DNA from 3 places in the Mesorhizobium sp. C120A genome. Region 2 is predicted to be linked to each of the others. Evidence: predicted binding sites of a transcription regulator. Region 2 holds the regulator's gene; each other region holds the start of a gene.

Evidence for each region. The regulator LexA, encoded in region 2, represses DNA repair genes until DNA is damaged. The targets are predictions, from matches to a motif close to TGTTCNNNNTGTGTTCNG.
Region 1: NL532_RS06020 (helicase-related protein) is a predicted target of LexA. The motif match lies at 3,341-3,358, and genes of this name have one in related genera.
Region 3: recA (recombinase RecA) is a predicted target of LexA. The motif match lies at 5,602-5,619, and genes of this name have one in related genera.

Annotation. Positions count from the first base shown of each region.
Region 1 covers NZ_CP100476.1:1,219,237-1,229,991, reverse strand. The annotation lists gene NL532_RS06040 (acetyl-CoA C-acetyltransferase) at 1-59, shown strand, start outside; gene phbB (acetoacetyl-CoA reductase) at 189-914, shown strand; gene NL532_RS06030 (FAD-dependent oxidoreductase) at 964-2,214, opposite strand; gene NL532_RS06025 (TetR/AcrR family transcriptional regulator) at 2,297-2,878, shown strand; gene NL532_RS06020 (helicase-related protein) at 3,514-7,098, shown strand; gene NL532_RS06015 (RNA-binding S4 domain-containing protein) at 7,116-7,502, shown strand; gene fdxA (ferredoxin FdxA) at 7,756-8,094, shown strand; gene NL532_RS06005 (CarD family transcriptional regulator) at 8,521-9,102, shown strand; gene NL532_RS06000 (amino acid ABC transporter ATP-binding protein) at 9,299-10,066, opposite strand; gene NL532_RS05995 (amino acid ABC transporter permease) at 10,063-10,743, opposite strand.
Region 2 covers NZ_CP100476.1:3,877,880-3,888,634, reverse strand. The annotation lists gene arr (NAD(+)--rifampin ADP-ribosyltransferase) at 1-223, shown strand, start outside; gene NL532_RS18835 (ComEC/Rec2 family competence protein) at 335-2,791, shown strand; gene lexA (transcriptional repressor LexA) at 2,785-3,567, opposite strand; gene NL532_RS18825 (GntR family transcriptional regulator) at 3,773-4,537, opposite strand; gene kynU (kynureninase) at 4,705-5,952, shown strand; gene kynA (tryptophan 2,3-dioxygenase) at 6,059-6,895, opposite strand; gene NL532_RS18810 (AMP-binding protein) at 6,892-8,517, opposite strand; gene NL532_RS18805 (hormone-sensitive lipase) at 8,678-9,514, shown strand; gene NL532_RS18800 (molybdopterin molybdotransferase MoeA) at 9,560-10,755, opposite strand, start outside.
Region 3 covers NZ_CP100476.1:4,102,771-4,113,525, forward strand. The annotation lists gene NL532_RS19970 (NADP-dependent isocitrate dehydrogenase) at 1-161, shown strand, start outside; gene NL532_RS19975 (glutathione S-transferase family protein) at 172-786, shown strand; partial or broken gene NL532_RS19980 (demethoxyubiquinone hydroxylase family protein) at 801-1,402, shown strand; gene alaS (alanine--tRNA ligase) at 1,502-4,168, opposite strand; gene recA (recombinase RecA) at 4,440-5,543, opposite strand; gene NL532_RS19995 (carbohydrate kinase family protein) at 5,822-6,766, shown strand; gene NL532_RS20000 (pseudouridine-5'-phosphate glycosidase) at 6,837-7,754, shown strand; gene NL532_RS20005 (TfoX/Sxy family protein) at 7,957-8,280, opposite strand; gene NL532_RS20010 (GFA family protein) at 8,365-8,862, shown strand; gene sufA (Fe-S cluster assembly scaffold SufA) at 9,007-9,387, opposite strand; gene NL532_RS20020 (SUF system Fe-S cluster assembly protein) at 9,493-9,879, opposite strand; gene NL532_RS20025 (cysteine desulfurase) at 9,901-10,755, opposite strand, start outside.

The DNA of each region.
Region 1 (10,755 bases), 2.7 Mb from region 2:
TCGCCACGCTCTGCATCGGCGGCGGCATGGGCGTCGCTCTGTGCGTGGAAGCGCTGTGAAAGAGAAGTGAGTAGTGAATAGGGAGTAGTGAATGGGGAAGAAGGAGCAGCGCGGCGGGATATCGATCCCTACTCGCTATTCCCTACTCCCTATTCCCTTCTTCCGACCAAAGGGAGGAAGAACTTTCAATGACCAAAGTAGCGCTCGTCACCGGTGGATCGCGCGGCATCGGCGCCGCCATATCGATCGGCCTGAAGAATGCCGGTTACACCGTTGCAGCCAACTATGCCGGCAATGACGAGGCAGCGGGGAAGTTCAGCGCACAAACCGGCATCAAGGCCTACAAATGGTCGGTCGCCGACTACGACGCCTGTGCCGCCGGAATCAAACAGGTCGAGGCCGATCTCGGCCCGGTCTCGGTGCTGGTCAACAATGCCGGCATTACCCGCGACGCCATGTTCCACAAGCTGACGCGCGAGCAGTGGAAGGAAGTCATCGACACCAATCTGTCTGGGGTCTTCAACATGACGCATCCGCTGTGGGGCGGCATGCGCGACCGCAAATTCGGCCGCGTCATCACCATTTCCTCCATCAACGGCCAGAAAGGCCAGGCCGGCCAGGTCAACTATTCCGCCGCAAAGGCCGGCGACATCGGCTTCTCGAAGGCGCTGGCGCAGGAGGGCGCGCGCGCGGGCATCACAGTCAATGTCATCTGCCCCGGCTACATCGCCACCGAGATGGTCAAGGCGATCGACGAGAAGGTGCTGAATGAACGCATCATTCCGCAGATCCCGGTCGGCCGCCTCGGCGAACCGGAAGAGATCGCGCGTTGCGTCGTCTTCCTCGCTTCCGAAGACGCCGGCTTCATCACCGGTTCGACCATTACAGCCAATGGCGGCCAGTACTTCGTCTGACGTCATGCCGCACTCGGCAACGCGCCGATTCGCCTGACCGTCGCAACTGTCAGGCGGCGAGCTTCAGCCCTGATTTGGCCTCAGGCTTGCTGGCGGCAATTAAGCCAGGCGCCTTTGCGGGCGCCGGCAGCCGGGCGTTTGAGGCCCGACTGAGACCCGACAGCTTCAGCGCAATGCGACGCTTCACGAACGGCAGAAGATTCACCAAGGAAAGCGACAGGTTGCGGACGAACCGCTTCACCGGATTATGGGCAAGCGCCATCTCCGTCATCTTCCCCGCAAGATCGAGCACTTCCTGAGCCGCTGGGCGGCGCAGCTTTTCGTATAGGTCGAGTTCCGTCGCCGAGCGAATGCCGTTCACCACATCGCCAAGCAACTGGCCAAGCACGACCGCGTCGATGATGCCGGTATTCATGCCCTGCCCACCCGCGGGACTGTGTACATGCGCGGCATCGCCCATCAGGAACAGCCGGTCGTTGCGATAGGCCCTGACCAGACGATGATGCACGCGAAAGCGCGAACTCCACGTCAGATCGAGCACGCGGGCTCTTGTCGTGGTTGGCCCGCGGCTATCGAGCAATGCCTGGATGTCGGCGGTGCCGGGCTTTTCCGGCGCATCCTTCATCGTCGCGACGACGCGGTACGAGCCATCCGGCAGCGGCGCCACCACCACCAGGCCCGCCGGTGCGAAAAACAGCGACACTTCGGCCGGTCCTACAAGCCAGTCCAGGCGAACGTCGGCCAGCACAAACGAACCATCATAGGCCTCGCCATCGAACTCGATGCCGGTCGACTTGCGCACCAGGCTCTGCATGCCGTCGGCTCCGACGACGTATCGCGCCGAGATGAGTTTTTCGTGGCCCTGCTCGACCACTGTCACGCGCGCGCCGTCACTGTCTTGAGCAACGGCCACAGCCTCGACCTCGCGATGAATGACGCCACCCAGGACCGCGATCCGTTCAGCGAACACCTGCTCGGTCACGTTCTGCGGCAGCATCATCAGGTAGGGATGCTTTGACGGCAGCTTGCCGAAATCGAGCTTGAGCAGCACCCGGCTCCGATCGCGGATGGCGAAATCGTCGAGATTCACGGAAAGCTCACTCAGCCGCTGCGTGACGCCGAGCGGCTCCAGTGATTCCAGCGTTTGCGCATGGATGACCCCAGCGCGCGACGTTTGCAGACCCTGCGTCAGTTTGTCGATCAGCACGTGATCGACGCCAGCTTGATGCAGCGCGATTGATAGCGCCATACCAGTCGGGCCGGCGCCAATGATAAGGACTTCCGTTGTCTCAGGCAGCATTCCCCATCTCCATTTATCAACGCGTGTTGACTTCTAGTAAGTTGGATTGCATTTGTCAACGGCTGTTGGCATATGAATCTGGATGAACGAGAAGCAGCCGAACAAGCAGACCAAGTCGGACCGAACACGAGCCCAAATCCTTGAAGCCGCACGCCGGCTTTTCTCCGAGCACGGCTATGACGGCACCTCAATCCGCGACGTTGCGGCGCAGGCCTCGATCGATCCGGCCATGGTGATCCGTTATTTCCACAGCAAGGACGAGCTGTTCGCCAGGGCCGCCGTCGTGGACCTCCAACTGCCGGATCAGCGGATAGACCCTACCGCCATCGGTGAAACGCTGATCAGGCGCTTTCTGGTAAACTGGGAAGGTCAGGCCAACGGGCCAGGCATGATAATCCTGCTACGCTCGGCTGCGTCGAACGAGCACGCGGCCGAGAAGGTCCGCGACGTCTTCGCCAACCAGGTGAGGCCGATGGTTGCATCGATAGGCGACCCAGCGGACGCCGGACGGCGCGCCGGGCTGGTTGCCAGCCAGTTGCTGGGCCTGGCGACCTGCCGATACCTGTTGCGGCTTGAGCCCGTCGTCGCCCTGTCGCATGAGGAAATCATCCGGAATGTGGGACCGGTGTTGCAACGTTATGCAACAGGCCACGACGCGGCCTGAACCGGCGGGCACCGAGTGCTGTCGCGGCGATTGACCCGTTCCGGCACGCAAACATTAACGATTTCTAGGCGCCCTGTGCAAAACCCGGTTCGCAAGCTGTGAATTCTCGGTGGACAAGCTGTGGACAACACAACATGTCGGGGTGAACAAACCAGGAAAATCCCGCCATCGCCGATTCGTCACCCATTCGTTCCGGCTTTGAGCGGAACGTTAACGACCAAGGCCGAATACCACCGGAAAATGGTTAAGGCCGATTAAGAAAATTCAGCAATTTCATAATGTTGGCCGAGGCGTATCGGATCACGACGATGCCCCGCCGGCAAAGGTTAACGCCAATGGTCGCCTTGCAGGAATCGGGCCAGTTTCCGCGATTCAGCATATGGTGAGACTCAGGCTCGCAAAATCCACATGTAGCCGTGAACAAAAGCTGAATCTACCGGAGTCACTGATTCGTCGCCGATTCGTTCCAGACTCGTTCCAACTGTTAATTGAGACCTCAAAGACGAACCGTGGGATTGCCGGCCGGAACATTCCGCTTTCGCTTCGCGCCTGAAATCCCTATGTGTCGCCTGTCATACGCGCCACGCGAGGCGCGCTCCCGACAACACGATGCAGAAAGCCTCATCTCCAGGCCGATGAACATCCAGCCGAAACACACCGAGCCGCTGATCCTGTCGGGCCGCGACGTGACTGCCGTGCTGGGTCCGACCAACACCGGCAAGACCCATCTCGCCATCGAGCGCATGGTGGCGCATGAGAGCGGCATTATCGGCCTGCCGCTCCGCCTTCTGGCGCGCGAGGTCTATGCCCGCGTCTGCGAAAAGGTCGGCGCCCACAAGGTGGCGCTCATCACCGGCGAGGAAAAAATCCAGCCGCCCGGCGCGAAATATTCGGTCTGCACCGTCGAAGCCATGCCGCGCGAGACCGACGTTGCCTTCGTCGCCATCGACGAGGTGCAGCTCGCCGGCGACCTCGAGCGCGGCCACATCTTCACCGACCGTATCCTGCACCTACGCGGCCGCCAGGAAACGCTGCTGCTCGGCGCGGCCACCATGCATGGCATCCTGCAAAAGCTGCTGAGAGGCGTCTCGGTGGTGACGCGCCCTCGCCTGTCGCACCTGGCCTATGCCGGTTCGAAGAAATTGACCCGCCTGCCGCGGCGTACGGCCATCGTCGCCTTCTCCGCCGACGAGGTCTATGCCATCGCTGAGCTGATCCGCCGCCAGCAAGGAGGAGCGGCGGTCGTGCTCGGCGCGCTGTCGCCCCGCACCCGCAACGCCCAGGTGGCAATGTTCCAGGCAGGCGACGTCGACTATCTCGTCGCCACCGACGCCATCGGCATGGGCCTCAACCTTGATCTCGATCATGTCGCCTTCGCCCAGAACCGCAAATTCGACGGCTACCAGTACCGCAACCTGACGGCGGCCGAGCTCGGCCAGATCGCCGGCCGCGCCGGCCGGCATCTGCGCGACGGCACCTTCGGCGTCACCGGCCAGGTCGATCCGCTGGACGAGGAACTGGTCAAGCGCATCGAGGGGCACGAGTTCGATCCGGTGAAGGTGCTGCAATGGCGCACCGCGCATTTCGACTTCGCCAGCCTCGACGCGCTGAAGCGCTCGATCGAAACCAACGCGCCGGTCGAAGGCCTGACGCGGGCGCTGCCGGCGGTCGATGCGCAGGCGCTCGAACATCTCTCCCGCGACGAGGACATCCGCGCGCTGGCTACCAATGCCAAGCGCGTGGCGCTGCTGTGGGAAGCCTGCGCGTTGCCGGACTACCGCAAGATCGCGCCGGCCCAGCACTCCGACCTGATCGCTTCTATCTACACCGACCTCGCCAAACACGGCCATGTCGACGAGAACTACATGGCCGAGCAGGTGCGCCGCGCCGATACGACCGAGGGGGACATCGACACGCTGTCGCACCGCATTGCGCAGATCCGCACCTGGACATTCGTGTCCAACCGGCCGGGCTGGCTGGCCGATCAGGCACACTGGCGGGAAAAGACGCGCGAAATCGAAGACAGATTGTCGGATGCGCTGCATGAGCGGTTGACGAAACGGTTTGTAGACCGCAGGACTTCCGTCCTCATGCGGCGCCTTAGAGAAAATACAATGCCTGAAGCCGAAATCAGTCCTACCGGAACCGTCCTTGTCGAAGGCCATCATGTCGGCGAGTTGCAAGGGTTCCGCTTCACCGCCGACCAGAGCGCCGGCGGCGAAGACGCCAAGGCCGTGCGTACGGCAGCGCAAAAAGCGCTGGCCGCCGAGTTCGAGGCGCGTGCCGAACGCTTCGGCGCCTGCGCCAATGGCGACCTTGCGCTCGGCTCCGACGGCACGCTGCGCTGGATCGGCGCGCCGATCGGCACGCTGGTTGCCGGCGAGGACGCGCTGAAGCCGCGCCTGGTGCTTTTGGCCGACGAGCAGTTGACCGGCCCCGCCCGCGACAAGGTCGCCGCGCGCGCCGAGCGTTTCGTCAATTTCCAGATCGAGTCGCTGCTGAAGCCGCTGGTCGACTTGAAGAATGCCGAGCAGATCGCCGGCATCGGCCGTGGCATCGCCTTCCAGCTCGTCGAGCATTTCGGCCTCATCAACCGCCGCGACATCGCCGAGGAAATGAAGTCGCTCGACCAGGAGGGTCGCGCCGCCTTGCGTCGGCTCGGTGTGCGCTTCGGCGCCTACCACGTCTTCGTGCCGGCGCTGATCAAGCCGGCGCCCGCCGGACTGATTACGCTGTTGTGGGCGCTGAAGAACGACGGCAAGGACAAGCCGGGCTTTGGCGACGTGGTGCACGCACTGGCTTCCGGCCGCACCTCGGTGGTCATCGATCCTGCTTTCGACAAGAGCTTCTACAAGCTTGCCGGCTACCGCAATCTCGGCCGCCGCGCCGTGCGCATCGACATTCTGGAACGGCTGGCCGACCTGATCCGGCCTGCGACCAACTGGAAGCCCGGTCTGGGACAGCGCCCGGACGGCGCCTATGACGGCCAGTCCTTCATGGTGACGCCGCCGATGATGTCCATCCTCGGCGCCACCGCCGACGACATGGAAGAGATCCTGAAAGGTCTCGGCTATCGCGCCGAGCCGAAGCCGCCGGCAGAGGTCAAGGCGCGGCTGGAAGCACAGGACAACGCGGCGCGGGAAGCGGCTGCCGCCAAGCTGGCTGCGGACGCGGCTGCAAAAGCTGAACAGGCCAAGGCGGCGGAAGCCGCTGCAAGTGAAGCCGTCGCTGAAGCGCCGGCCGTCGGATCGGAGCCGGATGCGGTTGCCGCCGCTGAGCCTGCGGCTGAGCAGCCCGTCGCCGAAGCCGCAGCGGAGGCTGTTGCTGCGGACGCTCAGCCGGGCGCACCTCCCGAGGGTTCGGAGCCAACTGCGGCCGTTGAAGCCACCGCCGAAGCTCCAGCAATCGCGGAAGCAACGGCAGAGCCCGTCGCGGAAGAACAGGTCGAAGCTCCCCAAGTCGAAGCCCCCATAGAAATCACGGAAGAAGCTCCGGCTGTTGCAGAAGCTGACGACACCGTCCCCGAAAGCGCCGACGCCACCGTCGCCGAAAACGCCGACGCCCTTACCTCCCCCTCGATGGGGGAGGTCGCGGCGCGAAGCGACGCGGGTGGGGGTGACAGCGTTAACGAAGCAGGTGCAGACACAGCAGACACTTCAGGCGCAACCGCCGACGCCGACGCTGCCCCCACCCCGGCGCTGCGCGCCGACCCTCCCCACGAGGGGGAGGGTGGAAGCGCTGAGCCTGCCCCCGAGGCCGAAGCCCCAAAGCCCATCTTGTTGTGGCGGCAGGGCCGTTTCGAGCAGCGCCCGCGCCATCGGCAAGACAACCGCAGAGACAATCGCCCGCGTAACGGCCAGGCTAGCCGCGCCGATGCGCCGGCCGACGCTGCCGGCGGACAGCCGGCACCGGGCGAACGGCCGGCCTATCAGGGCCGGCGCGACCAGCGCGACGGTGCCGCCAAGCCACGCTTCGACCGTTCGAAGTTCAAGCCCAAGCCGCAGGCCGAGGGCGAACAGCGCCGCGACGGCAAGCCGCAAGGCGAGCGTCCGCGCGAGGGCCGGCCTGACTGGAAAGGCGGCAGGCCGGAAGGCAAAGGCGGACCGCAAGGCGCCAAGCCGGCTTTCCAGGCCAAGCCACGCGAGGAACGCCCTGCGCGCTTCGATCCGGACTCGCCCTTCGCCAAGCTCGCCGCCTTGCGCGACCAGCTGAAGAAATAAGCCCCAGGTTCGCTGCGATGGTTGCTGAAGGTCGTCAGCGCATCGACAAGTGGCTGTTCTTTTCGCGCGCGATAAAATCGCGCTCGCTGGCGGCCAAGCTGGTTGTCGCCGGACGCGTCCGCATCAACAGCGACAAAGCAGCGCAGGCCTCCGATCTGGTCAAGCCTGGCGACGTTTTGACCATTACGCACGAGCGCCGTATTTTCATTTGGAAGGTGCTTGGCACCGGCGTGCGGCGCGGTCCGGCCGAGGAAGCGCGCACGCTCTACGAGGACATGTCCCCGCCGCCGGCGCCGAAAGGCGAGGCTGTTGCCGATGCCATTCCGGCGCTGCGCGACGCCGGCAGCGGCCGGCCGACCAAGAAAGAGCGCAGGCAAACCGACCGGCTGTTCGGCGAAGACTGAAGCCTTGGCCGTCTGCGCCATGGCGACGATCTGGAATTTCATTCCGGACACGCGGGCCCCGCCTGCAATGGCTGCCCTTGCAAGCGGCAGGCAAAGGCGTTACCTCACCAAAAAAGCCGCCGCATCGGCCCGAAAATCGGAAATCGATTTTTCGGAAGGCACGATGCGCAGATTCAAAGTGTCAGAGCGTACTTTGTGCGTCCAATTGGACGCACGTCGCTCTAGCAAGAACGGGACGTCCCGGAGCCGACCAATGACCTATGTCGTGACCGACAACTGCATCAAATGCAAGTACATGGACTGCATCGAGGTCTGCCCGGTCGACTGCTTCTACGAGGGCGAGAACATGCTTGTCATACATCCCGACGAGTGCATCGACTGCGGCGTCTGCGAACCGGAATGCCCGGCCGATGCAATCAAGCCCGACACCGAGCCGGGCCTCGACAAATGGCTGCAGGTCAACACCGAATACGCCGAGAAATGGCCCAACATCACCGCCAAGAAGGAGCCTCCGGCAGATGCCAAGAGCTTCGACGGCGAGGCCGGCAAGTTCGAGAAATATTTCTCCGCCGAGCCCGGCGAAGGCGACTGAGCACATGACGCTGGAATCGGAATCGATTTCGGAAAGGGTGATGCGCAAAGCAAAAAAGTGCGGCCTATTGGATCGTCATAACGCTGCGTAACGCGCATCATACATTAACTGCCTTGACAGGCGGCGATGGCGCTCGACCTTCGCGTTTGCAGCAAAACCTTGATTCTTCCGACTTTTTGTGCTACACCAGTTGAAACATGCCGGTGACACAACGTCGATTTATGGCGCAAGCGCCCCAAATCACTGAAAGGTGAAATCCCCAATCGGACCAGAGCGATCTGGGCCAGGCAGTCGCTATGTATGCGGTTTGCCGGTCCCGGCTTTTTCCGATGGGTTCATCTGTTGTGCGGCTAACGATCGGTGTCCCCGGTCGCATGCGTTCGGACCGGCAGGCCGCCGGTGCCACAACAAGGAGTTCAGGGCGTAATGGCAACGATCACCCCGCAGAAGAAGTCCACCTCGGCACGCCACGGTTTCAAGACCGGCGAGTACATTGTCTATCCGGCACACGGCGTCGGCCAGATCGTCTCGATCGACGAGCAGGAAGTTGCGGGCCACAAGCTGGAACTGTTCGTCATCGACTTCCAGAAGGACAAGATGCGCCTGAAGGTTCCGGTCGCCAAGGCGACCTCCATCGGCATGCGCAAGCTGTCGGAAGAGGATTATGTCGAGCGCGCGCTGAAGGTCGTGCAGGGCCGCGCCCGCGTCAAGCGCACCATGTGGTCGCGCCGTGCGCAGGAATATGATGCCAAGATCAATTCGGGCGACCTGATCTCGATCTCGGAAGTCGTGCGCGACCTCTACCGTGCCGACAACCAGCCGGAACAGTCCTATTCCGAGCGTCAGCTCTATGAGGCGGCACTCGACCGCATGGCGCGCGAGATCGCGGCAGTCAACCGCATGTCGGAAACCGAAGCCGTGCGCCTGATCGAGGTCAACCTCAACAAGGGCCCGAAGCGCGGCGCCAAGGCCGACAATGAGGAAGCCGAGCAGGAAGAAGCTGCCTGATCGCTTTCACCGTCGAAATCATGAAAAACCCGGCCTTGTGCCGGGTTTTTGTTTTTACCCCCTTATGGGGTTCCAAGGACGGGCGGGACCCGTGGCTCGCCCAGGCAGGGTCGCTGCGAAGCAGCGAGGATGGGGACGACCCCAGACCGCACCCGGACCTTCCGTCCGACCTCCCCACAAGGGGGAGGTAGAAGGCTCAGCCGCCGGCTTCCTTCTCCGCCTCCTGCTTCAGCGTCGCAATAAAACGCTTCGTCCGTTCACGCTCCGGATTGCTGAACACCACGGTGGACGGCCCCTTCTCGACGACGACGCCAGCATCGAGGAACACCACCTCCTGCGCGATCTTGGAGGCAAGGCGAAGGTCGTGCGTGGCCATCACCATGGTGGTGCCTTCGCTGGCGAGTTTTCCGAGCACGTCGACCACTTCCTGCGCCAGTTCCGGATCGAGCGCCGAGGTCGGCTCGTCGCAAAGCAGCACTTTCGGCGACGGCGCCAAGGCGCGGGCGATCGCCACACGCTGCTGCTGGCCGCCCGACAGCGTTGCCGGCCAATCGTCCGCCTTGTGCGCCATGCCGACCTTCTCGAGCAGCGCCAGTGCCCGCTCGCGCGCCTTTGCCGTCGGCCATTTCAGCACCGTCACCAGGCCTTCCATGACGTTCTCGATCGCGGTGCGATGCGGGAACAGCTGGAAATTCTGGAACACCATGCCGGTCTGCAGCCGCAGGCGCTGGATGTCGCGGCTGGGGATCTTGACGCCGGGACGGAATTCCAGCGTCTCGTCGCCGATGCGCACCATGCCCGAGGTCGGGATCTCCAACAGGTTGATGCAGCGCAGCAGTGTGCTCTTGCCGCCGCCGGAGGGGCCGACGAGCGCGGTGACGTTGCCTTCGGCAATGGTGACCGTCACGCCCTTCAGCACCAGATTGTCGCCGAAGCGCTTTTCGATGTCGGTGAGGCCGATCATGAGCGCGCCTCCAGGAAGCCGCCATAACGGTTGAGCCGCTCCTCCAGCCGCGTCTGCAAGGCCGAAAGCACCGAGCTCATCGCCAGATAAAGGATCGCCGCCTCGACATAGAGGATCAGCGGCTCATAGGTGGTGGCGACGATGCGCTGCGCCGCCTGGAACATCTCCGGCACAGTGATGGCGGCGGCGAGCGACGTATCCTTGACCAGCGAGATGAAGGTGTTGGACAGCGGCGGCACGGCGACGCGGCCGGCTTGCGGCAGGATGGTGCGCCGCATCGCCTGGCTCCAGGTCATGCCGATCGAATAGGCCGCCTCCCACTGGCCCTTCGGCACCGAGCCGATCACGGCGCGGATAATTTCCGAACTGTAGGCGCCTATGTTGAGGGTGAATCCAATCAGCGCCGCCGGAAAAGCATCCAGCAATATGCCGACCGAAGGCAGGCCGTAAAAGATCAGGAACAGCTGCACCAGAAGCGGCGTGCCGCGAAAGATCCAGACATAGAAGCGGACCACGGCAACCAGAGGCTTGGGACCGAACAGCCGCACCAGGGCGACAACCAGGCCGACGAACAGGCCGAGTGCGAACGACAGCAATGTCAGCGGTACGGTGAAGATCAACGCCGCCCACAGCAGTGTCGGCAACGAGTCCAGCATCAGGTGTAGCCAGTGCGGCACGAACGGCTCCTC
Region 2 (10,755 bases):
AAGGATTTACATCGTAAAGCCGACGGGGTTTTTTATGGATGACCCTAACCTGACCGACAAAAAATTTCCCGGTAATCCGACGAAATCCTACCGCTCCCGTGATCCGTTGCTCATCCTGGGTGAACTCGGTGAATGGCAGGGTCATACACCGGAACAATTGAAGGCAATGCACGATGGGCTTGCTCGCCTGAGGGCGGAGGGCCAGGATATGATTGAGGATTGAGCGTCCTTGCCAGGTGATGGTCGATTCCGGCGCGGTGGACGTGATCACGCGGACTTTCGCGCTTTGCGCGTTCATGTAGCATAGGGGTCTGGGGCGCAAGGGGCAGACCCGATGGCTGGACGTGGCCGGGGCACGAAGGAAGGCGAAGGCGCCGAGGCAAGCGTCAGCGAACGCTCGCTGTTTGCCGATAGTCCCTATGCCGAGCCGCTGCCCCTCGCGCTGCCTGAGCCGCATCCCGGCGTCGCGCCTGCGCTGCCCGGTGGCGCGTTGCCGGCGCAAGTCACAGCGCCCGGATCTATCGCCCGTCTGCGCAGACGGCTTCGCCGTCCGTCATGGCCCGCGCTCCGCCGCAGCCTTGCCGTGGCCGCCAACACGGAGCTCGACCGGGGCGTCGCCTTCCTGCTGGTGCCGGTTTTCCTGGCGGCCGGCGTCATCATTTATTTCTCGCTGGCCGGCGAGCCCGGCTTTGCGCAGCCAATCGCCATTGTGGTGCTGGCGACATGTTGCGCCCTCGCCACGCGATCGCGGCCGAGGACGCATCTGTTCTGCATGGCCGCGATGCTGTGCGCGCTCGGCGTCGTCGCCGCCAAAGTCGAGACTTGGCGCGCCGGAACGCAGATGCTCGGCTCCGAGATTCAGACACGGCTGACCGGCCGCGTCGTCAGTCTCGAACAGATGGAAAGCGGCCGCATCAGGCTGACGCTCGATGTGGTTTCGACCGCTTACCCCGAGCTGCGCTACGCCCCGGAGCGGGTCAGGCTCTCGGCGCGGACCGTTCCCGCCGATATGACCGCCGGCTCCCTGATCACCGGCTATGCCAGGCTGTTGCCGCCGACCGGTCCGGTGCGGCCGGAGAGCTACGATTTCTCCTTCGACAGCTATTTCACCGGTATCGGCGGCAGCGGCTTCTTTCTCGGCAATCCGAAAACCATTGCTACGCAGGGACCGCCGCCGCTGACCGCGCGGCTCTCCTCGGCAATCGAGAACGCGCGCGAAAACATTGCCGACCATATCAGGGGCAAAATCGGCGGCGCCGAAGGCGAGATTGCCGCGGCGTTGATTGTCGGGGTGCGCGCCGGCATCCCGGACGAGGTCAACGAAGCGATGCGGCGCACCGGCATCTACCACATCATCTCCATCTCCGGCCTGCACATGGCGCTGGTTGCCGGCACCATCATGGCGTTGCTGCGTGGCGCCTTTGCGCTGTTTCCCGATTTCTCTTCGCGCCGCCCAGTCAAGAAATATGCAGCAGTGGCAGCACTCGTCTCCATCGCCGCCTATCTCGTCATTTCAGGCGTCGTGGTTGCCGCCGAGCGCAGCTTCATCATGCTGGCGGTCATGCTTGTCGCCGTGCTGTTTGATCGCGCCGCACTCACCATGCGCAATCTGGCGATCTCCGCCATTGCCGTCATCCTGGTGTCGCCGCACGAGGTGGTCGGTCCCAGCTTCCAGATGTCGTTTGCTGCCACCGCCGCCCTTGTCGGCGCCTATGCCGGCTGGGCCGATTACCGCGCCGACAAGGTGAGAACGCCGCCGGCAAAGCGCTCCTTCGTCGGCTTCCTGTCGCGAAAATTCGCGCTGGCCATGGGCGGCCTCGCCATGACCTCGATCATCGCCGGCAGTGCAACCTTGCTGTTCGCCATCTGGCATTTTCAGCGTGTGTCGCCGCTCAGCCTGATCGCCAATCTGGCCGTGATGCCGATTGTTTCGTTGATCGTCATGCCTTTTGCCGTGCTCAGCGCACTGGCGATGCCGTTCGGCGCCGACGGGCCGTTCCTCTATGTGATGGGCAAGGGTCTGATGGCGATGATCGCTATATCGGCCTGGATTTCCGAGCGCTCGCCGGTCGACGCCGTCGGGCTGATCTCCATCCGCTCGGTGCTGTTGGTGGCGGTCGCCCTCGTCATCGCCACCATGGCCACCACCTGGCTCAGGTTGGCGGCCGTGCCTTTCGCGCTGGCCGGCCTGTTGACGGTGCCGCAGGTGCTTACGCCCGACGTGCTCATATCCGAGGATGCGCATCTGGTGGCCATGCCGATCGGTGGCGGCGAACTCGCCCTCAACCGCGAACGCTCCAACGAATTCACCACGGACAATTGGAAACGGGCGCTGCGGGCCAAAACCATTATCCCACCTGAGATTTTCGAGGCAACAGATACGCGGTTCGATCTCGATCCGCTCGATCTGCCGCCCGGCTCGCCCTTCTATTGCACCGGCGATCTCTGTATCGCCCGGCACCCTTCCGGAGCCATTGTAGCGCTTGCGAAAGACCGCAAGACGGCGCGGCCGGCCTGTGCCTTCGCGAGCCTGATCGTCATCGATGACGCCACCGCCTACAATCCGTGCCGCGACCCGCTGGTGCTGGTCGTGACGAAGAAACAGCTGGCCCGCGACGGCAGCGCCGCCGTCTTCTTCGATCCGCAATCGGCAGCTGCAGCGCCAACCATCCGCTTCGCCGTCGACAAGCCGTATCGCCCCTGGCACGAGCAACGCCGCTTCTCCCGCGAAGCGCGCGGCCTGCCGCCTTACAACCAGCGTGAAAAGTACAAACCCAAGCCGGCTCAGTAGCGCCGGATCAATCCGACAAGCTTGCCCTGCACCTTCACCCTGTCCGGTCCAAAAATGCGGGTCTCGTAGGCCGGGTTGGCGGCTTCCAGGGCGATCGAGGCGCCCTTGCGGCGGAAGCGTTTCAGGGTCGCTTCCTCATCGTCGACCAACGCCACCACGATCTCGCCGGGGCTGGCTGTGTCGGCATTGCGGATGATGACCGTGTCGCCATCGAAAATGCCGGCCTCGATCATCGAATCGCCCTTGACCTCGAGCGCGTAGTGTTCGCCGCCCATGATCATATCGGGCGGCACCGAGATCGAATGGGTCTGATGCTGGATGGCGTCGATCGGCACGCCGGCGGCGATGCGTCCCATAACCGGGATTGAAATCGCGGAAACGGCATCGTCATTGCCGGCCGACATCGAACGCGACGGCGAGCCCGGCTTGATCTGGCGGCCGAGACCGCCTTGGCCCAACGCGCCTTGTCCTTGGCCGCCTTGCCCTTGGCCGGTTTGACCAAGACTGCCCTGAATGACGCTCGGCGAAAACTTCCTCGCCGCATTGAGGCCTGGTGCGATCGAGTCGGGCAGCCGCAGCACTTCCAGCGCGCGCGCCCGGTTCGGCAGCCGGCGAATGAAACCGCGCTCCTCAAGCGCCGTGATCAGGCGGTGGATGCCGGACTTGGAGGCGAGGTCGAGCGCTTCCTTCATCTCGTCGAAGGACGGCGGGATTCCGCTCTCCTTCAGGCGTTCATGGATGAACATCAGAAGCTCATGTTGTTTGCGCGTCAGCATCGCGGCCCCCAAGGGTTCTGAAACCAGAATCAGAAAAAACAAACCCAGAACAAACCCTATCTGTTCCAGTTGTGTTCCGCAACCTTTTAAAGTTTAATGAATGTGTTGACGTTTTGTTCAGCGTAACGTTCGGCGCTGCGAGCGCCGCTCGTAGTCGTTGGCCGGCAACGGGGTGAAACGAAGACAAAGTGCCCTGCGTCGTCGGCTACGATCGCCGCTTCCTTTTCGGACGGGGCTGCGCAGCATCCGCGCCGGGTTCACTCTGGGCATAGACCTGCAGCGTGTAGCCGATGTGAGCGGTCATCAGAGTTTTCGCACGTTCGACGTCGCGATCGAGGGCCGCTTCCATCAGGGCGGTATGGTGTTCGATCGCCACGGCGTCGCGCAGGGCCGCCACGGCCTTCCGGTGGCCATCCGTGCGGCCGGCGGCGGCGCGCAGCGTCGGGGCCAGACCCAGAAAGCGGTGATGGCGATGCAATTGGTCGGAAATCGTCGCATTGAAGCGCAGCAGCCAGCTGGATGTCGCGGCACTGAGCAGCGCCGCATGGAAGGCATCGTGTTTTTCGTACCACGCGTCGACCGCATCATCCGATGGATCGTCGAGAACAGACCCGCACCGTGAGAGACGATAGTGGGCGGCAACGACCGCGTCTTCCCACTCACGGTCGCCCTCCTCGATCGATTCCACCAGCAGGGGCAGTTCGACCACCAGCCGCGCACGCGCCAAATCCTCGAGCTCCGCCCGAGAGACGGGAGCGACCGCAAACCCGCGGTTGCTGATGGCGGTCACAAGCCGTTCCGCCTCCAGCCGCGACAGCGCCTCGCGCAACGGCGTCCAGCCGATGCCGTAGGTGTTGCGCAGCGTGCTCAGCTTCAACGGCGCGGCAGGCGCCAGCCGGGTCGCAAGAATATCGCGCCTGAGCAGGCGATAGGCCGCTTCCGTCTTCGAGGTCTGCTCGTCATCCAGCATCGTGATCCATCAGACATAAACGCTCGGCGGATCATTATATATCAAAGCCTTTCAATGGGTGAATTATATATAATGTTTGACAGTTCAAGGGCGACCACTCAAGATCGCCGGCATGTTTGGGCGGCAGGCTCCGCCGCGCGCGTTTGTCCATGGAGGGGCGCCGGATCATGAGCACGACACCCGATCTCGCTACAATCGAAGCAATGGATGCCGCCGATCCGCTGCGCTCCATGCGCGGACGCTTTGTCTTGCCGCAAGGCGTGATTTATCTCGACGGCAATTCCCTGGGCGCCGCGTCAGCGGTCGTCTTCAGCGAACTGCAGCAGGCCGCCACGCAGGAATGGGCGCACGATCTCATTCGCGCCTGGAACACCGCCGGCTGGTTCAACATGCCGGTGGAACTCGGAGATCAGCTCGGGCGACTGATCGGCGCGGCTGATGGGCAGACGGTGGTCTGCGACACAACCTCGATCAACATCTACAAGCTGCTGCACGCAGCGCTCGGCATGCGGCCGGATCGGTCGGTCATCGTTGCCGAGGGCGACAGTTTCCCGACCGACCTCTACATGGCCGAAGGCGTCGCCTCGACCCGGCCGGGAACGCGGCTGCGGCTGGAGGGCGTCGACGCGGCCGCAATCGAGGAGCTGATCGACGACAGCGTTGCCGTCATCCTGGTCAACCACGTCAACTACAAATCCGGCCAGTTGCGCGACATGGCGGCGCTGACGCGCAAGGCACATGACGCCGGCGCGCTGATCATCTGGGATCTCTGCCACACGGCCGGCGCCTTGCCGGTCGAACTTGACCGTGCCAATGCCGATTTCGCCGTCGGCTGCACCTACAAATACCTCAATGGCGGCCCGGGCTCGCCAGCCTTCATCTACGCGGCCGAGCGCCACCATGACGATGCCCACCAGCCGCTCAGCGGCTGGTGGGGCCATGCGCGGCCCTTTGCCTTCGAGCAGGGCTTTGCCGTCGGCAGCGGCATTCGCCGCTTCCTGTGCGGAACGCAGCCGGTGCTGTCGATGCGGGCGCTCAAGGGCGCGCTCGATATCTGGAACGACGTCGATATGGCGGCGGTGCGCAGAAAAAGCATCGCGCTGACCGACCTGTTTATCCAGCTCGTCGAAGCCAGATGCGGCGCCTACGGGCTTGAACTGGAAAGTCCTCGCGACGGCAGCCAGCGCGGCAGCCAGGTGTCGTTCCTCCATCCGCATGGCTATCAGGTGATGCGCGCGCTGATCGAGCGCGGCGTGATCGGCGATTTCCGGGCGCCGTCGACCATCCGTTTCGGCTTCACGCCGCTCTATGTCGGATATGGCGATGTCTGGCAGGCGGTCGAAGTCCTGGAGGATATTCTGCGCACCGGCGCCTGGCAGGACGCCCGCTTCGCGGTGAAGACCGCGGTCACCTGAGGAACTAGAGCAATTTCAGGAAAAGTGTGAAGCGGTTTTCCGTCCGCAATTGCGTCAAATCAAAGAGCTAGAGCATTTCGCCGTTTACGTTAAACGGTGAAATGCTCTAGAGCCGGGTGCGGACCGTCCAGAGCTCCGGAAACAGCACAACCTCCAGCATCTTCTTCAGATAGGAGGCGCCTGAGGTGCCGCCCGTGCCGCGCTTCAAGCCGATGATGCGCTCGACCGTGGTGACGTGGTTGAAGCGCCAGCGGCGGAAGTAATCCTCGAAGTCGACCAGCTTCTCGGCCAGTTCGTAGAGCATCCAGTAGCGCTGCGGGTCGCGGTAGACGGTTTGCCAGGCAGCCAGCACGTCTTCGTTCTCGACGCGCGTCTCGCGCCAGTCCGTGCGCCCGGCATCGGCGCCGATGTCGAAGCCATTGCGCGCCAAAAGCAGAAGCGCCTCGTCGTACAGCGACGGCGTGGCCAGGATCGCTTCCAGCCTGTCCGTAAGATCGGGCCGGTGCTTGTGCGGCCCGAGCATGGCTAGGTTGCGGTTGCCGGCCATGAACTCGATAGCGCGGTACTGCCACGACTGGAAGCCCGAGGATTGGCCGAGCGCGTCGCGAAACTCGGTGTATTCGCTTGGCGTCATCGTGCGCAGCACGTCCCAGGCATTGTTGAGCTGCTCGAAGATGCGCGCGACGCGAGACAGCATCTTGAAGCTCGGTTCGAGGCGGTCGGCGCGGATAGAGCGGATCGCGGCGCCGATCTCGTGCAAAGCGAGCTTCATCCACAATTCCGATGTCTGATGCTGGATGATGAACAGCATCTCGTCATGGGCCGAAGACAGCGGCGCCTGCGCATCGAGCACCTTGTCCAGCTGCAGATAGTCGCTGTAGGACATCCGCTCCTTGAACGACATCTGCGCGCCATCGGACGCCGGATCGTGCGGCTTAATCAATTGCTCTTCTCCGCGCGCAACCGGAAGCGCTGGATCTTGCCGGTCTGGGTTTTGGGCAAGGCGTCGATGAACTTCACCGAACGCGGATATTTGTAGGGCGCGATCGTTGCCTTGACGTGGTCCTGCAGGCGTTTGACGGTCAATGCGTCCGGCGAAACACCTTGCACAAGCACGATATGCGCCTCGACGATCTGGCCGCGTTCACCGTCCTCGGCGCCGGTCACCGCGCATTCGGCGACGTCGGGATGCGAGAGCAGCGCCGCTTCGACCTCGGGGCCGGCGATGTTGTAGCCGGCGCTGACGATCATGTCGTCGGAACGCGCGGCGAAGTGGAAGAAGCCATCCTCGTCCTGCGTGAACGTATCGCCGGTGAGATTCCAGCCATCGCGGACATAGTCCTTTTGCCTGGCATCGGCCATGTAGCGGCAGCCGGTCGGGCCGCGCACCGCCAGCCGGCCAGTAGAGCCGCGCGGCAGCTCCCGCATCTCGTCATCGACGATGCGTGCCTGATAGCCGCCGACGGGTTTGCCGGTGGAGGCCGGCTTCATGTCGTCGAAGCGGTTGGAGATGAAGATATGCAGCATCTCGGTGGCGCCGATCCCATCGAGAATCGGCTTGCCGGTCTTCTCAGTCCATTCCTCGAAGACAGGCGCCGGCAGCGTCTCGCCCGCCGAAACCGCGACGCGCAGCGAGGACAGGTCAGCGCCTTGATCCATGGCCTTGAGCATGGCCCGATAGGCGGTTGGAGCGGTGAAGGAAATGGTCGCTTTGTAGGTCTCGATGATGTGGATCATGTTGGGTGGCGTCGCCTGTTCCAGCAGCGTCGCCGCGGCGCCGAAACGCAGCGGGAAGATGGCGAGCCCGCCAAGACCGAAGGTAAAGGCAAGGGGCGGGGAGCCGACGAAGATGTCGTCGGGCGTCACCTCCAGGATTTCGCGGGCATAGGCGTCGGCGATGATCAGCAGGTCGCGGTGGAAATGCATCGTCGCCTTCGGCACGCCGGTGGTGCCGGAGGTGAAGCCGAGCAGGGCGACATCGTCGCGGCCGGTGTTGACGGCAGTGAAGGTGACCGGCTTGTCGAGGGCGGCGCGGTCGAGTTCCGCGTCATGGTTGGCCGTGCCGTCGAAGCCAATGACCTGCTTGAGATACGCACTGCCCTTGGCGCAGGCGGTCATCTCGTCCATCAGCCTTGTATCGCAAAGCGCAACCGTGATTTCCGCCTTGTCGACGATCTTGGCGAGTTCGCCGGCGCGCAGCATCGGCATGGTGTTGACGACCACCGCGCCAACCTTGGTGGCGGCCAGCCAGCAGGCGACCATGGCCGGATTGTTGGCCGAGCGGATCAGCACCCGGTTGCCCGGCTTGACGCCATAATTCTCGACCAGGGCATGGGCGAGCCTGTTGGTCCAGTCGGACAGTTCCTTGTAGGTGCGGCGGCGGCCATTGCCGATCAGCGCGGTGTGGTCGCCGAACCCTTTTTCGACCAGCCTGTCGGTCAATTCGACGGCGGCATTTATGTGGTCGGGATAGTCGAAGCCGTCGAGCAAAAACTCCGGCCATTGCTCCGGCGGCGGCAGGTTGTCGCGCGTGAATGTGTCGATATGCGCTGATGGCCCAAGCATTTTCGGCTGCCCCTGTCTGCCTCGCGCCCATGGCTGAACAAGGCGCAGGATCGCACCAGTCGAAATTTGTTTCAAGCCTAAAATGTTTTTAGGTCGCAGGATTGACGCCGCCCTGTTCGGCGGCCATTCCTGTCGACTGAACTGAAGCCATCCGGGAGGGATGCAGATGCTCCAACATCGTGTTGCCGATTGGGACAATGCCTACGCCAACGGCGACAACATTGCCGGCAGCAATCGCTGGCCGGCCGCGTGGGACACACCGGCACAGGCTTTTCGCGACACAATGTCGGCGTCCGGTCGGGCCAAGCTCGACATCGCCTATGGCGACAGCCCGCGCAACAGGCTCGATCTGTTCCTTCCCGATGTCATGCCCAAAGGGCTCGTCGTCTTCATCCATGGCGGTTACTGGAAGGCGTTCGACAACAAGCCATGGTCGCATCTGGCCAACGGCGCGGTTGCCAATGGCTTTGCCGTGGCAATGCCGACTTACACGCTTTGTCCCGACATACGCATTTCCGGCATCGTCAGGGAAATCGCGGCGGCGATCGGCAAGGCGGCGACGATGGTCGGCGGGCCGGTGATCCTGACCGGGCATTCCGCCGGCGGCCATCTCGCCTCCAGGATGGTGACGACAACGACGCCTCTGGCCGCCGATGTGGCCGGCCGCATACGCAATGTCGTCTCGATCTCCGGGGTTCATGATCTGCGGCCGATCATGCGGACGGGGATGAACGCGACACTGGCCATCGATGAAGCGGAAGCACTGGCCGAAAGCCCGGTTCTGCTGCGCCCCATGCAGGGCGCGCGCATCACCTGCTGGGCCGGCGGCGGCGAGCGGGCGGAGTTCCTGCGCCAGAATGCGCTGCTTGCCAACATCTGGATCGGCCTCGGCGCCACGACCAGCACAGTGGTCGAGCCGGACCGGCATCATTTCAGCATCGTCGACGGGCTTGCCGATCCGACACATCCGCTGACGCGGACATTGCTGGCGGAGTAACAACCAGTCTTATCTCTTGGAATTAACGGCTTGGATCCGCGACCTTCAGCGCAACATCAGAACGCTGCAAGCGGCGCCTGCTTCTGCCGCCGGAGCGAAGGGCTCGCGCACGATCAGGCCGTTGGCGTCGGCCAGCATTCTCAGCATCGAGGAATCCTGGATGCCGAACGGCGTCGCCACCAATGCGCCGGCTTCTTCCCGGACCACGGCGCGCACATAGTCTTGCCTTAGATCATTGGCCGGCATCGCGGCGCCAAGCTGAGCCTGGCGGATGTCCTGCCGGTGGGGACGGCCGCCGAGCTGCGCCAACAGCGGCTTCAGGAACAATTGCGAGCAGACCAGGCTCGCCACCGGATTGCCGGGCAGGCCGATGCACCTGATATCGCCCAGCCGCCCGAACATCAGCGGCTTGCCCGGGCGCATGGCGAGCTTCCAGAAGTCGAGGTTCATGCCTTCGCCGGTCAGCACGTCATGGACGAGATCATGGTCGCCGACCGAGGCGCCGCCGAGCGTGACGATGACGTCGGCTTTCGCATCGACCGCCTTTTTCACCAGCGCCGCGATCGCTTCCTTGCGATCGGCCGCTATACCGAGATCGAGCGCGCGAGCGCCGACCGACTGCGCCACAGCAGCGACGCCATAGGCGTTGGACGAGATGATCTGGTCGGGGCCAGGTTCGCTGCCCGGTGGCAGCAATTCGTCGCCGGTGGCGATTATGGCGACCAGCGGCCGTTGCACCACGTTCAGCCGGGAATGATTGGCCGACGCCGCCAGCGACAATGCAGCCGGATCGAGCACGCGGCCTTTTTCCAGCAGCACGTCGCCTTGCGCAAAATCCAGTCCAAGGCGGCGGATATTGCGGTTCTTCGCCGTCGGTTCGGTGACCTCGATCCGGCTACCGCCGAGATCGCGGACATTTTCCTGGATGACGATGGTGTCTGCGCCTTCAGGCAGCGGCGCGCCGGTGAAGACGCGCACGGCCTCGGATTTACCAACTGTGCCGTCAAAGCGGCGCCCTGCGGGCGCCATGCCGATCACCGAAAGCCGCGCCGGAGCGGACGCCACATCCTGCGCCCGTGCGGCATAGCCGTCCATGGCAGATGCATTGAAAGGCGGCTGGGTACGCAGCGCCACGACCGGCTCCACCAGCACCCGGCCGGCCGCATCCGCCAGCGCGACGCTTTCACCGGGCAACGCCACAGCGCCGTCGAGGAGGCGTTGAAGCGCCTCGGCGACCGGAA
Region 3 (10,755 bases), 220 kb from region 2:
AGCGGTTTGCCGACACGCTGGAGAAGGTCTGCATCCAGACGGTTGAGAGCGGCTTCATGACCAAGGACCTGTCGCTCTTGATCGGTCCCGACCAACCATGGCTGTCGACCACCGGCTTCCTCGACAAGATCGACGAGAATTTGCAGAAGGCGATGGCGTAAGCCGGCAGCCATGGCCAAGCCGGTCGTCTACGGGGCGGACTACAGCGTCTATATGCGCATCGTCCGCCTCGTGCTGGCGGAAAAAGGCATCGACTACGACCTTGTGCCGGTCGATGTCTTTGCCGCCGAGGGCGCTCCCGCCTGGTACTTCGAGCATCACCCTTTCGGCCGCATTCCGGCCTTCGAGCATGACGGGTTTCGCCTGTTCGAAACCAGCGCGATCGCCCGCTATGTCGACGAGGCGTTCGACGGCCCGGCACTGCAGCCAAGAGACGCCCGCACCCGCGCAACGATGAACCAGATCATCGGCATGCTCGACGCCTATGCCTACAGGTCGATGGTCTGGGACGTCGCCGTCGAGCGGCTTGAGAAGGAAGCGCCAGACGAGGCACTGGTCGCCAACGGGCTGCGCCAGGCGGAAACGGTGCTGCGGGTGCTCACCGCACTCAAGCCTCCCGGGCCGTGGCTGCTCGGCGACCAGCTGACGCTGGTCGACCTGCATGCGGCATCCATCATCGCCTATTTCGTCAAGGTCGCCGACGGGCAAAAGCTGCTTGCGGCGTTCGCCGACATCCAGGCCTGGTGGGACGGCATCGCAAAACGTCCGAGCCTGGCGGCGGGCTGATATGGGTTCGGGCCATGGCTGACCCATCTCGCCAGGACGCGCTCACCATCGCCAGAATTGTCAGGGTCAACCACGCCGGTGAGTTCGGTGCGATCAGGATCTATTCGGCGCAGATTCTTGTCGCCAGGCGCTTCTGGCCGGATTGCGTGCCATCCTTGTCGGAGATGCTCGGGCACGAGCGCACGCATTGCGCCGCCTTCCGTGCCGCCATGCCGGCGCGGAAGGCGCGACCGTGCCGGGTGATGCAATTCTGGAGCTGGGGTGGCTGGCTGCTGGGTTCTGTCACCGCCCTGCTCGGTCCGCAAGGCATCTGGGCCTGCACGGCGGCGGTTGAAGCGGCGGTGCATCGCCATCTGGACGATCAGCTGTTTTCCTCGCCAATCGCGACCACGACTTGCACGGCATCATCCTGGCGATCCGCGAGGAAGAGCTCGCCCATCTCCATCTCGCCGAAGAGCAGCTGAAATCGCCCGGCCCGGCGCTGAACTTTTTACGGTCGCTGATTTCGATCGCCACGGACGTGCTGATCTGGCTGTCCACCTGGGGCGATTCCAGCAGAATGACGCGCGCCCTGAAGGCGGCGAAAAGAACTAGACTAGCTAGACGGACCGTCTAAGAGCTGATTGCCGGCTTGCCACGATCAGCCACAGAATGGCAAGCACGGCGGCGAAGGCCGGAAAGCCGCACACGAACCAGATACGACATAGGGTGGCTTTCAGGCTGCCTCCAGCGCCGCCCTCACCGCGGCGATCGCATCATTGGCCTTCGAGGCGTCCGGACCGCCGGCTTGCGCCATGTCGGGCCGTCCGCCGCCGCCCTGCCCGCCCAATGCGGCCGAGGCAACGCGCACCAGATCGACAGCGCTGAAGCGGCCGACGAGATCGTCCGTCACGGCGACCACGACGCTTGCCTTGTTGTCTTCGCCCGCACCGACGAAGACGACGACGCCGGAGCCGAGCGATGTCTTGCCGGCATCGGCCAGCGGCTTCAAATCCTTCGGCGACACGCCGGAAACCGCTTTGCCGAGGAAGCCGATACCGGCGACGGTTTCGGTGGTGGCCGGAGCATCGGCCGCGGCACCACCGCCCAGCGCGAGTTTCTTGCGCGCTTCGCTCAGCTCCTTCTCGAGCTTCTTGCGCTCCTCGAGCAGCGTCTCGACACGCGCCGGCACGTCGGCCGGCGAGATCTTCAGCACGGCCGCAGTTGCCTTCAGGCGCCTGTCCTGCTCATCGAGATGTTTGCGCGCGGCTTCGCCGGTCAGCGCCTCGATGCGGCGCACGCCGGCGGCGACCGCGCTGTCGGAGACGACACGGACCAGGCCGATATCGCCGGTCGCCCGGACATGGGTGCCACCGCAGAGCTCGACCGAATAGGGCCGGTTGGCCTTGGCGCCATGCACGCCGGTGCCCATCGAAACGACACGCACCTCGTCACCATATTTCTCGCCGAACAGCGCCATGGCGCCTTCGGCGATGGCGTCGTCGACCGACATCAGCCGCGTCGTCACCGGGCTGTTCTGGACGACGATTTCGTTGGCCATGCGCTCGACCTCTTCGAGGTCTTCGGCCGAGATCGGCTTGTTGTGCGAGATGTCGAAGCGCAGGCGCTCGGGCGCGACCAGCGAACCTTTCTGCGCGACATGGGTGCCCAGCACCTCGCGCAGCGCCTCGTGGATCAGATGCGTTGCCGAATGATTGGCGCGCAGCCGGGTGCGGCGCGCATGGTCAACCTTCAGCTCGACGGCTGCACCTGGCTTGACCGTGCCGTTCGTCACCTTGCCCAGGTGCACGAACAGGCCGTCGGCCTTTTTCTGCGTGTCGGAAACCTCGATCGAGAAACCTTCGCCGGAGATGATACCGGTGTCGCCCATCTGGCCGCCGGACTCGCCATAGAACGGCGTCTGGTTGACGACCACCGCCACCGCGTCGCCCTTGATCGCGCTGTCGACGGTCTTGCCGTCCTTGACCAGCGCCTGGATGAGGCCTTCCGCCTGTTCGGTCTCGTAGCCGAGGAATTCGGTGGCGCCGGCCTTCTCGCGTACAGAAAACCAGATGGTCTCGGTGGCCGCGTCGCCGGAGCCAGCCCAATGCTTGCGCGCTTCGGCCTTCTGCTGCTCCATCGCATGGGTGAATCCGGCAAGGTCGACCGAGATGTTGCGCTGGCGCAGTGCGTCCTGCGTCAGATCGAGCGGGAAGCCGTACGTGTCATAGAGCTTGAACGCGGTCTCGCCATCCAGCATATCGCCGGCGTGCAGCGTATCCGTCGCCTCCGAGAGCAGGCCGAGGCCGCGCACCAGCGTCTTGCGGAACCTGGTCTCCTCGAGCTTCAGCGTCTCGGTGATCAGCTGTTCGCCGCGCAGCAGTTCGGGATAGGCCTGGCCCATCTCGCGCACCAGCGCCGGCACCAGTTTCCACATCAACGGCTCCTTGGCGCCGAGCAACTGCGCATGGCGCATGGCGCGGCGCATGATGCGGCGCAGCACATAGCCGCGGCCTTCGTTCGACGGCAGCACGCCATCGGCCACCAGGAAGGAGGACGAGCGCAGATGGTCGGCAATGACGCGGAAGGAGGCGACCGTCTCCTTGTCCGGGCCCTGCCCGAGCGCTGACGAGGCCGCATCGATCAGATGACGGAACAGGTCGGTCTCGAAGACGCTCTCCACCCCTTGCAGGATGGAGGCCATGCGCTCCAGGCCCATGCCGGTGTCGATCGACGGCCGCGGCAGGTCGATGCGCTCATCCTTGGTGACCTGCTCATATTGCATGAACACCAGGTTCCAGAATTCAAGGAAGCGGTCGCCGTCCTCCTCCGGGCTGCCGGGAGGGCCGCCCCAGATGTGCTCGCCACGGTCGATGAAGATTTCCGAGCACGGCCCGCACGGTCCGGTGTCGCCCATAGCCCAGAAATTGTCGGAGGTCGGGATGCGGATGATGCGGTCATCGGAGAAACCGGCGATCTTCTTCCAGAAGCCGGCCGCCTCGTCATCGGTGTGATAGACGGTGACCAGCAGCTTGTCCTTGTTCAGCCCGAACTCCTTGGTGATCAGGTTCCAGGCCAGTTCGATGGCGCGCTCCTTGAAATAGTCGCCGAAGGAGAAATTGCCGAGCATTTCGAAGAAGGTCAGATGGCGCGCGGTGTAGCCGACATTGTCGAGGTCGTTGTGCTTGCCGCCGGCGCGCACGCTTTTCTGCGCAGTGGTGGCGCGCGAATAGGACCGCTTCTCCAGGCCGGTGAAGACGTTCTTGAACTGCACCATGCCGGCATTGGTGAACATCAGCGTCGGGTCGTTGCGCGGCACCAGCGGGCTCGAGGCCACGACCTCGTGGCCCTCCTTGCGGAAATAGTCGAGGAATGTCGACCGGATCTCGTTCACGCCACTCATGACTGCTGCCTTTTCGCGAAAACCGCCGGCACGGCCGGCGGACACTGGTCTCTGCTTTTTAGAAGATTGACTTGGCCTTTTAGCGGGCACGCCCCACCCTGTCCAGAAACACGGAATTGGGCCATCCCGGCAACTGCCAAGCCGGCTTCACGCTGCCCAAAAACGAAAACCGCCGGCGCGAAGGCCGGCGGTTTGAAACGCAATACTAAAGAACTCGGTTACTTAAGCATCGGATAATAGACTGGATTTATGGCCGAACTCTGGCCGTGCCCTACATGGCGCCGGATTCTTCCTCGAAGCCGTCGTCGCTTTCGCCGCGCTCGGGGCCGCCATTTTCAAGAAATTTCTCGGCGATCAGCCCGGCATTCTGCCGCAGCGCAAGTTCGATCTCACGCGCCGTGTCGGGATTGTCGCGCAGGAACAGTTTGGCGTTTTCGCGACCTTGGCCGAGACGCTGCGAATTGTAGGAGAACCAGGCGCCGGACTTCTCGACCACGCCGGCCTTGACGCCGAGATCGACCAGTTCGCCGGTCTTGGAGACGCCCTCGCCATACATGATGTCGAACTCGACCACCTTGAAGGGCGGCGCCAGCTTGTTCTTGACGACCTTGACGCGGGTCTGGTTGCCGACGACCTCGTCGCGGTCCTTGACCGAGCCGATGCGGCGGATGTCGAGGCGCACCGAAGCGTAGAATTTCAGCGCGTTGCCGCCGGTCGTGGTTTCGGGCGAACCGAACATGACGCCGATCTTCATGCGGATCTGGTTGATGAAGATGACCATGGTGTTGGAGCGCGAGATCGAGGCGGTCAGCTTGCGCAGCGCCTGGCTCATCAGACGAGCCTGGAGACCGGGCAGCGAATCGCCCATCTCGCCCTCGATTTCAGCGCGCGGCGTCAGTGCCGCCACCGAATCGACGACCAGCACATCGATGGCGCCGGAACGCACCAGCGTGTCGCAGATTTCAAGTGCCTGCTCGCCGGTGTCGGGCTGCGAGATCAGCAGGTTTTCGAGGTCCACGCCGAGCTTGCGGGCATAGACCGGGTCGAGCGCATGCTCGGCATCGACGAAGGCGCAGATACCGCCCTTCTTCTGGGCTTCCGCCACCGTATGCAGCGCCAGCGTCGTCTTGCCCGAGCTTTCCGGCCCGTAGATCTCGACGATGCGGCCGCGCGGCAGGCCGCCGACGCCAAGCGCGATGTCGAGGCCCAGCGATCCCGTCGGCACGGTTTCAATCTCGACGACCTGCTCATTGGCGCCAAGCCGCATGATCGAGCCCTTGCCGAAGGCGCGCTCGATTTGCGACAGCGCCGCATCCAGAGCCTTTGATTTGTCCACCGCTTTGTCCTCTACAAGCCGCAAAGAATTCTGAGCCATGATACATCACCCCTTGGTCGTCAATGAAGGCCGGACAATCCGTAATCCCTACCCATTTTGTACTACTTTTGTTCTCGTTTGGCAAGAGGGGTCAAATAACTGAAAAACCATCTTTATCCGGATTTGTTCTTTTTTTGTCTCTTGGTATTTTCGGATGTATCCCCTTCGGGCCAGATGCTCCGGCTGTTTCGATCGGCCGAATCGCCAGCTCGCCTGCGAAGCTCCGCCGCACAGCGTAGCGCTTGTGCGGCTCGAATAACAAAGGTCATATCGCCGGCATGGTGAAATCAGCAAAGATACTGGCGGTGGGCGGCGCCCATATCGATCGCCGCGGCCAGGTGTCGGGCACGTACGTGCCCGCGGCGTCCAACCCCGGCACGATGCGCGAGGATGTCGGCGGCGGCGTCTTCAACGCGCTGCGCAGCCTGGTGCGGCGCGGCGTCTCGGCCTCGCTTTTGTCGGTGCGCGGCGGCGATGCCTCGGCCGAGACGGTTGCGCGCGCCATCGCCGACTCCGGCATTGCCGACCTGTCGGCGGTTTTCCTCGACCGCACGACGCCGAGCTACACCGCGCTGATCGACAGGGATGGCGAGCTGATCACCGGCTTTGCCGACATGGCGCTCTACGATTTGGCGTTCCCCAAGCAGATCCGCCGCTCCAAGGTGCGCGAGGTGGTCGCCGAGGCCGATGCGGTGCTCTGCGACGCCAATCTGCCATCAACGGCGCTGGAGCGGCTGGTGGGGGTCGCCGCCGGCAAGCCGGTGTTCGCCATTGCCATTTCGCCGGCCAAGGTGGTGCGGCTGATACCGGTGCTGAAGGAACTCGCGCAGGTCTTCATGAACCGGCGCGAGGCCATGGTGCTGGCCGGCGTCGATGCCAATGCCACCGAGCGCGAGACCGTCGACGGACTGCGCTGCAGCGGCCTCACCAGTGGCGTGGTGACGGCGGGCGACGGCCCGGTGTTGGGATTCGACCAAGCCGGCGCCTTCTCTATCCTGCCGCCGGCGCCGAGAAAAGTCGCCGACGTCACCGGCGCCGGCGACGCGCTGGCCGGCGCCACCATCGCTGCCCTGCTGCGCGGCCTGGCATTGCGCCAGGCCCTCCGCGAAGGCGTTGCCGCGGCGACGCTCGCCATCGAAAGTTCGGATGCCGTGCCGGCCTTCACCGCCGCGACCTTCACCGAGGCACTGGCTCTTGTGCCCGACGCGCAGGAAATGGCATGAGGGCGGCCAATTGCCATTGCCGGAGCGCGACGTCCAAGCGGACGCGCGGATCTCCGGATCGGAGACCATCATGACACCGCAAAGCGCCCGCCCCTTGATCGACATCCACGCGCCCGTGGCTGAGGCGCTCGCCGCTGGCCGCCCGGTCGTGGCGCTGGAAAGCACCATCATCACCCATGGCATGCCTTACCCCGACAATGGCGCCATGGCCGCCAATGTCGAAAAGATCATCCTGGACAATGGCGCGGTGCCGGCGACGATCGCCGTGGTCGCCGGCCGCATCAAGATCGGGCTTTCCGACGGCGAGCGCGAGTCGCTGGCCATGACCGGCGATGCCATGAAGCTGTCGCGCGCCGATCTCGGCTTTGCGGTGGCGCAAGGCCGCACCGGCGGCACCACGGTCGCCGCCACCATGATCGCCGCTGACATGGTCGGGATAAAGGTGTTCGCCACCGGCGGCATTGGCGGCGTCCACAAGGGCGCGGAAAAGAGCTTCGACATCTCGGCCGATCTCGACGAGTTGGCGCGCACGCCGGTCATCGTCGTCTCGGCCGGCGCCAAGGCGATTCTCGACATCGAAAAGACGCTGGAAGTGCTGGAGACGCGCGGCGTGCCGGTGATTGGCCATGGCTGCGAGACGATGCCGGCCTTCTGGTCGCGGCATTCGCCGTTCCGCGCGCCGCTGACCCTGCACAGACCGGAAGAGATCGCGCATTTCTACAAGACCAGGGCGGCACTTGGCCTGGTCGGCGGCATGCTGATCGCCAACCCGGTGCCGCAGGACGATGAAATCCCGGCCGACGAGATGGCCGGCTATATCGAGGCCGCGCAGAAGGCGGCGGAAGTGCAGAATGTGACCGGTAAGGCGGTGACGCCGTTCCTGCTGGGCAAAATCCTCGAACTGACCGGCGGCCGGAGCTTGAAGACCAACATCGCGCTGGTCGAGAACAATGCGCGGCTGGCGGCGAGGATTGCGACGGCGCTGTAGGATCGCCTACGTCGGCGGGACAGCACCCCCCTCTGGCCTGCCGGCCATCTCCCCCGCAAGGAGGGAGATTAACAGCTTAGCCGCAGGCTCCCATTTTCAACGTTGGTGATTAGCGAAGGCCAATGTGACAACTGATCTCCCCCTTGCGGGGGAGATGTCCGGCAGGACAGAGGGGGGTGGGAAGAAACGCGGCGGTCCCGGTTCACTTCCCCGCCCTTCGTCCCGCCTCATACGCCCGGCGCGCCCACACCCTCATCTCGTCAGGATCATCAAACGCGTCGTCGGGAATGCTCCAGTACGGCATCGCGACCAGCTTGCCGTGGCGGGTGCCGGTATAGGTCCATTGCATGCAGCCGGCGGCTTCGAAGTCGGGCGCGCTTTGCTCGTCAGCCTTGAGCAGCAATTCGCCGCGCAGCACGATGGCGACGATGACGCCGTCGAAATAGATACCCTTGCCGCCGAACAGTTTTCGGATACTGACCGGGCCGAGGCCTTCGAACAGTTCTTCGATGCGTTCATTGTCCATGCCGCAATCATGTCACCGGGCTTGCCATGGCTGCAATCAAAAACCATGCTGGCAAGTTGAGAGCCATCCGTCGGAGTCTTGTCCATGCCGCTGCTGCTCAAGGGATCCTGCCGCTGCGATGCCGTCCATTTCGAGGTGGAGAGCAACACGCCGGTGCCGTTCATGCTGTGCTACTGCTCGATCTGCCGCAAGCAGCAGGGCGGCGGCGGCTTCGCCATCAATCTCGGCGCCGATTACAAGACGCTGAAAATCAAGGGCAAGCGCAATCTCGGCGTCTACCAGGCCGAGATCGCGGACGACGAGCATCCAAAGTGTGAGATTTCGACGGGCGAGCGCAATTTCTGCAAGAAGTGCGGTTCGGCGCTCTGGCTCTACGATCCGACATGGCCGGACCTGGTCCACCCCTTCGCCTCGGCAATCGACAGCGAGTTGCCGAAGCCGCCGGAGAAGGTGCATCTGATGTTGAAATACAAGGCGAGTTGGGTCGAGCCGGTGATCGGCAAGAAGGACAATGCGTTCGACGTCTATCCCGAGGAATCGATCGCCGACTGGCACAAGCGGACGAAGATGTGGGTGAAGTGAGGACTCGGAGCGCGACTTCCGATGGTTAGCGCTGCCCCTCATCCGGCCCTTCGGGCCGTTCGTCATTCGAAAAGCCAAGCAATTGGCTTTTCGCCCGCTGCGCGGACCATTCCTCACCTCCCCGTGAACGGGGCGAAGGAAAGATCAGGCGGAAGCGCGCGCTTCAGCCAGCGCCTTCAGGTCGGCGGGCTTCAGTTCGACGGATTCGCCGCAGCCGCAGGCCGAACTCTGGTTCGGGTTGTGGAAGGTGAAGCCGGTGCGCAGCGTGGTCTGCTCGAAATCCATCTCGGTGCCGAACAGGAAAAGGGCAGCCTCGGGCGCGACATAGACATGCGCGCCGTCGCGTTCGATATGGTCGTCCTTGGTATTGGGCTCGGTCACCAGGTCGACCGTGTATTCCATGCCGGCGCAGCCGCCCTTCTTGATGCCGAGGCGAATGCCATGCGCATTGTCGCGCGTGGCGACGATCTCGCGCACCCGGTCGGCGGCCTTTTCGGTCATCGTGATGACGGCGAAGCGTCCCATTCTTTTTCCTCTTCCATTCCATGCAGGTTCAAGGCCTGCCGAATGATTCCTCACCTAAAATGGTGAAGTTTTACCACTGGTGCAAGTGCACCAACCTCAGTCAACCTAGTACCAGCCCACCGCCACCTGCGCCTCTTCCGACATGCGGTCGGGCGACCAGGGCGGGTCGAAGGTCATGTTGACCTCGACGCCGGAGACGCCTTCGACGGCGCCGACGGCGTTTTCCACCCAGCCGGGCATTTCGCCGGCCACCGGACAGCCGGGCGCGGTCAGCGTCATGTCGATCTTGACCGCGCGGTTGTCCTCGATGTCGATCTTGTAGATGAGGCCGAGCTCATAGATGTCGGCCGGTATTTCCGGGTCATAGACCGTCTTCAGCGCCGAGACGATGTCGTCGGTCAGCCGCGCCAGTTCGTCGGCGGGAATGGCCGAGGCGGAAACCAGCGGATTGATGGCTGCTTCCGGCGCGGTGGTGTGGCTCGCATCATCCATGGTCGTCATCCAAAGAACCTGTCACCCGAAGAACTTGCGCGCTTTTTCCAGCGCATCGGCCAAAGCGTCGACTTCGGCCCTGGTATTATACATGCCGAACGATGCCCTGCATGTGGAGGTTACGCCAAAGCGTTTCAACAGCGGCTGGGCGCAATGGGTGCCCGCGCGGACGGCAACACCTTGCCTGTCTATCACCATCGACACGTCATGGGCATGAATGCCCTGCAACTCAAAGGAAATGATGGCGCCCTTGTCCGGCGCGTCGCCGAAGATGCGCAGCGAGTTGATGGCGCGCAGCCGCTCGTGTGCGTAGGTCTTGAGGTCGGCCTCGTGCGCGGCGATGCGCTCGCGGCCGATCTTTTCCATGTATTCCAATGCTGCACCCAGCCCGATCGCCTGCACGATCGGCGGCGTGCCGGCCTCGAAGCGGTGCGGCGGCTCGTTGTAGGAGACGACGTCTTCCGTCACTTCCTCGATCATCTCGCCTCCGCCCATGAAGGGGCGCATGGCCGAGAGAATATCCTTCTTGCCGTAAAGCACGCCGATGCCGGACGGCCCGTAAACCTTGTGGCCGGTGAAGACGAAGAAGTCGCAATCCAGATCCTGCACGTCGATCGGCATGTGCACGGCGCTCTGGCTGCCGTCGACAAGTACGGGAATTCCACGCGAATGCGCGATGCGCACGATCTCCTTGATCGGGGTTACCGTGCCCAGCGCGTTCGACATATGCGTGATGGCGACGAGCTTGGTCTTGTCGGTCAGCCGCTTTTCGAATTCCTCGATGTGGAAGATGCCGAGATCGTCGACCGGCACCCAGACCAGCTTGGCGCCCTGCCGCTCCCGGATGAAATGCCACGGCACGATGTTGGAGTGGTG